Regions from separate parts of the Citricoccus sp. genome, predicted to be linked through region 3. Evidence: riboswitches for the same ligand, from Rfam matches in the RefSeq annotation. Region 3 holds a riboswitch; each other region holds the start of a gene.
What was found. A riboswitch is a leader RNA that binds a small molecule or an ion and turns the genes downstream of it on or off. The one in region 3 is predicted to bind S-adenosylmethionine.
Positions count from the first base shown of each region.

Region 1: it holds a riboswitch for S-adenosylmethionine, as region 3 does, so the genes downstream of both, PLJ28_RS04635 (flavin reductase family protein) here and PLJ28_RS01150 (O-acetylhomoserine aminocarboxypropyltransferase/cysteine synthase family protein) in region 3, are expected to answer to the same signal.
Region 2: it holds a riboswitch for S-adenosylmethionine, as region 3 does, so the genes downstream of both, PLJ28_RS09205 (acyl-CoA dehydrogenase family protein) here and PLJ28_RS01150 (O-acetylhomoserine aminocarboxypropyltransferase/cysteine synthase family protein) in region 3, are expected to answer to the same signal.
Region 4: it holds a riboswitch for S-adenosylmethionine, as region 3 does, so the genes downstream of both, PLJ28_RS11865 (O-acetylhomoserine aminocarboxypropyltransferase/cysteine synthase family protein) here and PLJ28_RS01150 (O-acetylhomoserine aminocarboxypropyltransferase/cysteine synthase family protein) in region 3, are expected to answer to the same signal.

Region 1 is NZ_DAOMPX010000008.1:38,809-41,000, forward strand. Features, by position in the region: gene PLJ28_RS04625 (hypothetical protein) at 1-159, opposite strand, end outside; gene PLJ28_RS04630 (RNA-binding S4 domain-containing protein) at 334-726, opposite strand; gene PLJ28_RS04635 (flavin reductase family protein) at 752-1,297, opposite strand; SAM riboswitch class IV at 1,367-1,486, opposite strand; gene hisD (histidinol dehydrogenase) at 1,625-2,192, opposite strand, start outside.
Region 2 is NZ_DAOMPX010000023.1:33,428-35,619, forward strand. Features, by position in the region: gene PLJ28_RS09195 (RNA polymerase sigma factor) at 1-45, shown strand, start outside; gene PLJ28_RS09200 (anti-sigma factor domain-containing protein) at 38-901, shown strand; SAM riboswitch class I at 967-1,067, shown strand; gene PLJ28_RS09205 (acyl-CoA dehydrogenase family protein) at 1,172-2,192, shown strand, end outside.
Region 3 is NZ_DAOMPX010000002.1:6,034-8,225, reverse strand. Features, by position in the region: gene PLJ28_RS01155 (VOC family protein) at 1-541, opposite strand, end outside; SAM riboswitch class IV at 682-796, shown strand; gene PLJ28_RS01150 (O-acetylhomoserine aminocarboxypropyltransferase/cysteine synthase family protein) at 869-2,192, shown strand, end outside.
Region 4 is NZ_DAOMPX010000040.1:10,569-12,760, forward strand. Features, by position in the region: gene PLJ28_RS11865 (O-acetylhomoserine aminocarboxypropyltransferase/cysteine synthase family protein) at 1-1,193, opposite strand, end outside; SAM riboswitch class I at 1,199-1,310, opposite strand; gene PLJ28_RS11870 (ABC transporter substrate-binding protein) at 1,500-2,192, opposite strand, start outside.

The sequences.
Region 1 (2,192 bases), on a different contig from region 3:
CACGTCCGCCACCACGATGGTGCTGGCAGGCCCTTCCGCGAGGTCCAGGTCCGTGTCGGCGTGTGCTGCGGGTGCCAGCATCACCGTCGTGACCAGGCCCAGGGCTGCCATCCCGGTGATGGCCGGCGTGCGTCGGTAGAGGGGGGTCGTGTGCTGCATCAGAAGATCCTTCGTCCGCTGGATCCAGCCCGGGGTGGACTGGTAGCACCCCAACCTATGAGAGGGCTGTGAATGGGGCACTAGTAGGCACTACCCGACGTGCACTGCCGACGACCACGTCATCGGGCGCCGCCCTACTCGGTTTTTGAGTCTGTTTCGGTCCGCTTCGCTTCCTCAGGGCTGAGGATCCCGGCCGCGGAGCCGGTCCATCTGACGGCGGTCCCGCTTGGTGGGGCGCCCTGCGCCGCGATCGCGCTGGGGGACGGCCAGCAGTTCCCGGGGGATCAGCGGCGGCGAGTGGTCGACGTAGTGGCGCACCGCCTCGGCGGCCCCGACCCGTTTGGCCAGCAGGCCGGTGACCTCCAGGACCCTCTCCCGGCCCGGCTGGCGCAGCCGGATGGTGTCACCGGGCTTGACCGGCTGGGCCGCCTTGGCCGGCTGGCCGTTGAGACGCACGTGGCCGGCCCGGCAGGCCGCCGTCGCCGCCGAGCGGGTCTTGTACATGCGGATGCCCCACAGCCAGGCGTCCAGGCGGACCTGGCTCGGTGGCTGCGGGGCGTTCGGCATGCGGACCAGGATACGGGTGGGCCGGTTACTGGTTGCCCTCGGCGGTGCGCAGGTTGCGGAAGGCCGAACGGTGGAAGACCAGCGGCTCGTGCTCGGAGGAGTGGTCGTGGACGCCGTGGACCTCGAGCAGGACCACGTGGTGGTCGCCGGCCGGGACCTCCGCGTAGACGGAGGTCTCCAGCCACAGCGCGGCGTTGTCCAGGAACAGGGCGCCCCGGTCCGAGGCGCGAACGCCCAGGCCCTCGAAGCGGTCCCCGTCCTTGGAGGCCAACTGGCGGCAGACGTCGGTGTGGCCCTCGGCGAGGATCGAGATCCCGATGCGCTCGGCCCGCTTCAGCCGCGGCCAGGTCCGGGAGGTGTTCTGCACGGCGAAGGACACCAGTGCCGGTTCGAGGGAGACCCCCACCGTGAAGGACGAGGCCACGAGGCCCTCCTTCTGGTCATCGGCGAGGCCGCACAGCGCGGCGACGCCGGAGGGGAAGTGGGAGAAGGCCGAGCGCAGGGTCTGGGCGGACAGGTCGGTGTCCAGGGTGGCGGTGCGGCTCAGGTCGATGGTGGCCAGGGCGGTCATGTCAGTCCTCCGTTCGAGGGCGCATCCACAGTGTGACCTCGGGCGGTGCCCCTCCGGTACCTGCTTCAGACGCGGTACTTGCCCGCCGGCTTGCCCGGAAGGCCGAATCATCACCTGGAGCACCCCACTACTGCGTGAAGAGGGTTGCCGTCCCGCAAGCCAGGGCTGTAACAGCGGGAACTCGTGATTCTGGGTTCAGCGTAACGACGGCCGGGGCGACGGGTCAAAGGCCTTCTGCGGATGTGAACGCCTGTGACGGTGACCTCCGTCACGTGCTGCGGAGCCGGTTGCCGCCGACGCGGGACGGCACCCGGCGGTGACCGGGGGCTACCGGAAACGCCGGGCCACGGCCTCCCCGTGGGCGGGCAGCCCCTCGGCCCCGGCCAGTGCCGAGATGTTCGATGCCAACTCCTTCAACCCGGTCTCGGAGTACCGGATCAGCTGCTGCAGCCGCAGGAAGCTGACCGTGTTCAGCCCCGAGGAGTACCGGGCGGACCCGCCGGTGGGCAGCACGTGGTTGGACCCGGAGGAGTAGTCGCCCAGCGGCACGGGGGAGTACGGTCCCACGAACACGGCCCCGGCGTTGCGGATCCGGCGCGCGGTGGCCAGCGCGTCCACGGTGTGCACCTCCAGGTGCTCGGCGGCGTAGGCATCGGCCACCGCGATGGCCGTGGCCAGGGTGTCCACCACGAGGATCCCGGACTGCGGACCGGTCAGGGCCTGACGGACCTGCTCCTCGTGGAACGACCCCGGCACCTGCTCCTGGACCTGGGCCACCACGTCCCGGGCCAGCTCCGGGGACGTGGTGATGAGCACCGAACCGGCCATCGGGTCGTGCTCGGCCTGGCTGATCAGGTCGGCCGCGACCCACTCCGCGTCCGCCGTGGCATCGGCC
Region 2 (2,192 bases), on a different contig from region 3:
GGACTGGCCCGGCTTCGAGCAGCACTGGAGGTGAACGATGGCTGAGACCGCTGAACGGCACCTGACCGAGGAGGACCTGGCCTCGATCGCCGCCGGCCAGGCGCCCGGCCCCGGGGCCGCCGCCCACCTGCGCTCCTGCCCCGACTGCCGCCTGGACCTCGACCGGACCGAGCGCGTGGTGTCCGCGCTCGCGGCACCGGTCAGCCTCCACGAGCCGTCCGCCGACGTGTGGGCGGGCATCGAACGGGAGTTGGGCCTCCGGCAGGATCCCCACGCCGGACCCGGTCTCGCCGCGGTCCCGGGCGCCCCGGAGCCGGCCGGCACGTCCGGCACGTCTGCGGAGACCGCGCCCGGAGGGCACGGTGGCGGGGGGACGCTCGGTGCCGACGACGCCGGCACGGTGAGCTTCCTGCCCCGGACCCAGCGACGCCGGTGGCCCGTCATCACGGCCGCCGCGGCCGCCGGGCTGGTCGTCGGCGCCGTCGGTGCCGCCGTCGTGGCCGGCCTGGTGGGCCAGGGGGACAGCGGGCAGGACACGCCGCCCCAGCCGGTCGCCGTCGGCGAGGCGGTCCTCGCGCCGGTGACGGAGCGGGACGTGGAGGGGCGCGCCGAGATGGTCGCCGAGCCCGACGGCGCCCTGCGCCTGACCGTCGACGTCTCCGAGGGGCCCCAGGAGGGGTACTACGAGGTGTGGCTGCGCGACGAACAGGCCAGCCGGCTGATCTCGCTGGGCACGGTGTCCGGCCAGACCACCACGCTGCCGGTGCCGGACGGCGTCGACCTCGACCGGTTCCCGGTGGTGGACGTCTCCCAGGAGGAATTCGACGGCGACCCCTCGCACAGCGGCGTGACGCTGGCGGCGGGGGCCATGACCCGGTCCGGGGACGCCACCGCGGGGTGACTGTGTGTCCTGACGTGACGTGGGCGACATCCACGCCCCGGGGATCCATTGCTAGGGTGAACCCGTAACCATCCAGAGCGGCTGAGAGACCTGGCTCGACGACGCCGCAGCAACCCGAGGGGATCATCTCCCCAACGACGGGTGCTAAGGCCAGGACCGATGGAGATCCCGGATCTGCAGTCGGTCTGTGCGTCGGCGTCCGCTGCCTGCGCCGGACCAGCCGTTGGCGTGACTGCCGGTAATCCTCGGTGTGACCGGAAGGACCGCCGAATGTCGCAGAGCACGGCCGAGAAGGCCGCCACCACCGAACACCTCTCCCGGCCGGGACCGGAGGCCGGGGCCGCGAACCTCGCCGAGGGCCTGCCCGCCTCCTACGCGGGATTGCGCGAGCACTTCGCCCCGGTCTTCGCCTCGATCGCGGCCGGTGCCCTGGAACGGGACCTGGAGCGCCGGCTGCCCCGGGAGGAGGTCCGCAGGCTGGACCGCGCCGGGTTCGGCACCCTGCGGGTCCCGGCCGCCCACGGAGGGCCGGGGGTGAGCATCGAGGACTTCACCCGGTTGCTCATCGACCTGGCCGAGGCCGACTCGAACATCGCCCACCTGTACCGGTCCCACTACGGTTTCGTGGAATCCCTGCGCTTCCTGCCCGGCCGCCTCCAGGACGCCTGGTACCCCCGGGTGCTGGCGGGGGCGACGGTGGGCAACGCGTCCACCGAGAAGGGCGGCAACGCCCTGGGCACCCTGAACACCGTGCTGACCCGGAGCGGGGAGGGCTGGGTGCTCAACGGCCGGAAGCTCTACGCGACCGGATCGATCTTCTCGGACTACACGCGGGTCTCCGCCGCACTGGACGGTGAGGACGGACGCCGCTTCGCCGTCGTCGCCACGGACGCCCCCGGTGTCACGCTGGAGGACGACTGGGACGGCTTCGGGCAGAAGCTCACCGGCACCGGCACGGCCCTCTTCGAGGACGTCACCGTCCCCGAGGACGCCGTGCTGGACCGTACCGCGGGCAGCGCCGAGGCCGTCCACGAGGCCGCCTTCTTCCAGCTCGTGCTGCTGGCCGTGCTGGCCGGCATCGCCCGGGCCGCCCGCCGGGACACCGTCGCCACCATCGCCACCCGCAAGCGCACCTTCAACACCGGGCTGGGCCTGCCGTTCCGCGAGGACCCGCTGATCCAGGAGGCCACCGGGCGGATCTCCGCCCAGGCCTTCACCGCCGAGGCCACCGTGCTGCACGCCGCGCGGGCCCTCGACGCCGGCATCCAGGCCGCCATCGATGCCGGGGCGA
Region 3 (2,192 bases):
GTCCCAGCCAGCCCCGCACCCGGTCCCGCGATCCGGCGATCGTGATGGAGGACAGCTCCGCCTGCGGCTCCGCGGCGCGGGAGGGGTGCAGCTCCTCCATGCCGTCATCCCAGCGCAGCAGGTAGGGCACCTGCGGGTCGGCGATGAGGCCCTTGATGCCGATCTGGCGCCAGGTCAGCTCGCGGCCGTCCGGGAACTTGCGGTTGCCCGGAACGGACTGGCGCTCGAGCCGTTCCTCGAACGGGGCCAGGTCGTCCACGGCCACGCACCAGCCCATCCAGCCGCCGCCCATCTCGGAGCGGGCGCGCACGGCCTGTCCGAACGGGGCCTTGCCGGAGGAGGGGTGGTCGAGTACCTCGACGACCTCCAGGTACTGGTGCTTGCGCAACGGGAAGATGGCGTTGCGGGTGCCGAAGCGGGGGTGGACCCCGCCCTTGACTCGCTCGATGCCCAGGGCATCGGCGATCCGGGCCACCGCGGCGGGGAGGCCCTCTTCGGGGCCGACGGCGTACGAGACGTGATCAAGGCGCATCATGCCCATATCGTCCCACTTCCCCGTGGCGGAGATCGCTTAGGTTACCCTCACTTGAAAAGTTGCGCAGATCACACTCCGGCGGGGCCGCGGTCACACTGTGACCGAACGGGATGACCCGCTCGCACCGATCTGGCAGACTGGGCGCAGGTCATGAGCGCCAGCATCGAGCCCCGGCTTGCTGGCCGGCAACCCTCCAGCTCGCGGTGGGGTGCCCCGGGTGAGGACCAGGCGGGTGTCGACCGGCACCTGCAAGCGCGGGCCACCACGGCGCGGCATGCTTCACGGCACCGTGATGCCACCGGGTGGCCCTGGACGGATACAGGAGCCATGTCGATGACTGACACCCCGAACCAGGCCACCCCGGACACCGACCCGGCCGGCGCCACGGACTCCGCCGCGAACTGGGGCTTCGAGACCCGGCAGGTGCACGCCGGCATCCCGGAGGTCAACCCCTTCGGCGCCACCGCGCTGCCGATCATCCAGTCCAACTCCTTCGACTTCCCCTCCCACGAGGTCGCCGCCGACCGGTTCGCCCTGAAGGACCTCGGGCCCATCTACACCCGCATCGGCAACCCGACCCAGGAGGCCGTGGAGGGCAAGATCGCCGCCCTCGAGGGCGGGGTGGGCGCCCTGCTGCTGGCCTCCGGGCAGGCGGCCACCACCTTCTCCGTGCTCAACCTCGCCGGTGCGGGGGACCACGTGGTGGTCTCGGCCTCCCTCTACGGCGGCACCCAGAACCTGTTCAAGCACACCCTGGCCAAGATCGGCATCACCACCACCTTCGTCCAGGACCCGGACGACCTGGAGGAGTGGACGGGCGCCGTCCGGGACACCACGAAGCTGCTGTTCGCCGAGTCCCTCGGCAACCCGCGCGGGGACGTGCCGGACCTGCGGGGCATCGCCGACGTCGCCCACGCCGCCGGCGTGCCGTTCATCGTGGACAACACCCTGGCCACCCCCTACCTGCTGCGGCCGATCGAGCACGGCGCGGACGTGGTCGTGCACTCGGCCACCAAGTACCTCGGCGGCCACGCCGTGGCCATGGGCGGGGTCATCGTGGACGCCGGGACCTTTGACTACGCCTCCCAGCCGGAGCGCTTCCCGGGCTTCAACACCCCGGACGAGAGCTACAACGGACTGGTGTTCGCCCGGGACCTGGGTGTCGGGGGCATCCTCGGGGCCAACCTTGCCTACATCCTGAAGGCCCGCGTGCAGCTGCTGCGCGACTTCGGCAGCTCGATCAGCCCGTTCAACGCCTTCCTGCTCAACCTCGGCCTGGAGACCCTGTCCCTGCGGATGGAGCGTCACGTGGCCAACGCGCAGAGGGTCGCCGACTACCTGGACGGCCACGCCCAGGCCGAGGCCGTGATCTACCCGGGCCTGGCATCCAGCCCCTGGTACGAGCGCGCGCAGCAGTACCTGCCCCAGGGCGCCGGCGGCTTCGTGTCCTTCGAGATCGCCGGTGGCCGCGAGGCCGGCGCGCGGTTCGTGGACGCCCTGCGCCTGCACCACCAGGTGGCCAACATCGGCGACATCCGTTCGCTCGTCATCCACCCGGCCTCCACCACGCACTCCCAGTTGACGGAGGCCGAGCAGCGCGCCGCCGGTGTCACCCCCGGCCTGGTCCGGCTCTCGGTGGGCGTGGAGAGCATCGATG
Region 4 (2,192 bases), on a different contig from region 3:
TCGCCGATCCCCGCGGCCTCGCGGCGGTCCGGGGCGAGGCGACAGTGGGTCATGGTGGCGGGATGACAGACCAACGAGCGCACGTCGCCCACGTTGGCCACGAGCTGGAACAGCTCCAGCGCGTCGATGAACGGGCCCACGGCCTCCGGTCCGGCCGCCAGGTCGAAGGAGAACACCGAGCCGGTGCCGTGCGGGAAGTCCCGCGCGGCGAGGGCGGCACTGGGGTGCCCGGGGATCCCCGGGTGGTGGACGCGCCCGACGGCGGGGTGCCCGGCCAGGTGCTCGGCCACCGTGAGGGCGGTGGTCCCGTGCCGGGCGATGCGGACCTCGAGGGTCTCCAGGCCCTGGATGAACTGCGCGGCGCTGGCCGGGGCGAGGGTCGGGCCGAGGTCGTGCAGGAACTTGCTGCGGGCCAGCGCGAGGTACGCGCCGCGGCCGTGCCGGTCGACGAGCGTCTGCCCGCCGTAGCGAGCCTTGGGCCGGGCCAGTTGTGGCCACCGTTCCGGGGCCGCGCCGTAGTCGAAGGTCCCCCCGTCCACGATCGCCCCACCGAGCACCGTGCCGTGCCCGCCGAGGAACTTCGTGGCCGAGTGCACCACCACGTCAGCGCCGTGCTCCAGTGGCCGGTACAGGGCCGGCGTGGCCAGCGTGCTGTCCACGATCACCGGCACGCCGGCGCCGTGGGCGATGTCCGCCAGCGCCGGCAGGTCCGGCAGGGTGGCCAGCGGGTTGGTGATGGCCTCGAGGAAGAACGCGCGGGTGTCCGGCCGGATCGCCGCGGCCCACGCCACCGGGTCCGCGGGGTCGGCGAACGTGACCTCAATGCCGAAGTCGGCGAAGGTGTCCGTCAGCAGGTCCACCGTCCCGCCGTAGAGCTGACTGGAGGCGACCAGGTGCTTGCCGGCGTGGAGCAGGGTCAGCAGGGACAGGGCGACGGCGGCCTGGCCGGTCGCGGTGCCGATGGCCCCGATCCCGCCCTCCAGGGCCGCCAGCCGGTTCTCGAACACGGCCACGGTCGGGTTGCCCGTGCGGCTGTAGGTGAAGCCCGGGGTCTCCAGCCGGAACATCGAGGCGGCCGTGGCGTGGTCCGGGAAGCGGTAGGCCGCCGTCTGGTGGATGGGCACGGCCACCGGCCAGTAGGGGGCCTCGGGCTCGTAGCCGGCGTGGATCTGTTCCGTGGCGTGATGATTCATTTGATCCTCCATCGATCCTGGCGGTAGCACCGTGCCGGCCGGTCCCGGTGTCCCGGGTCGGTTGGCTGGTTGCTGCGGCGTCGTCGAGCCAGATCTCTCGGCCGCTCTGGATGGTGTGGTGGGCCAATCCCACTCGATGGACCCGGTGGGAGTCCAGCGGCGGGCGGGCAGGTGCGTCACAAAACCGCACGTCGGGACATCTTCGGGCCGGACGGTCGCGTCGGCCGCTGCGGCCGGCGTCGGGACCGGGTTTGTGACAGGTTGTGACGGGGCCGGGAGGTGTCGGCCGGTCCGCCCACCGGCCGCTCAGTCCTTCAGTCCGGGTGGGTTCAGCGCGGAGGCGTCGATTCCCTCCTCGGCCAGACCCCACTGCTGGAGGATCTGCCCGTACACTCCGGTTTCAATCAAGTGGTCCAGTCCTGACTGGGCGGCCTCACCCAGCCCCGTGCCCTTCTGCACGGCCACCGAGATGTGCGCAGTGTCGGGCCAGCCGCCGGCCACCAGTCCGACCAGCCGGGTCTGTCCCGTCTGGGCGGCCTTGTAGGCACCGGTCGAGTTGGGACCGAAGGTGGCGTCGGCCCGGCCGGCCTGCAGCGCGAGGCCGGCGGCGGAGTCGTCCTCGTAGTACTGCAGGTCCACCGGATCCAGTCCGGCCTTTCGGTTCTGCCGATCCCACGCCATCAGAACTTTCTCCTGGTTGGTGCCGGACCCCACGATGACCCTCAGACCCGCCACGTCCTTCGCCTCGGTGATCTGTTGGATGTCCGAGTCCGAGGTTACGTAGAACCCGAGCTTGTCCTCGCGGTAACTGGCCATGTCGTACTTCTGCTTGCGCTCGTCCGTCACCGTGACGTTGGAGATGACGGCCTCGTACTTGCCGGACTCCAGGCCCAGGGGCCAGTCCTCCCAGGCGACGGGGACTAGCTCCAGCTCCAAGCCGAGGGAGTCGGCGAGGGCGGAGGCGATGTCCGGATCGCTGCCGACGGGCGTCGCATTGTC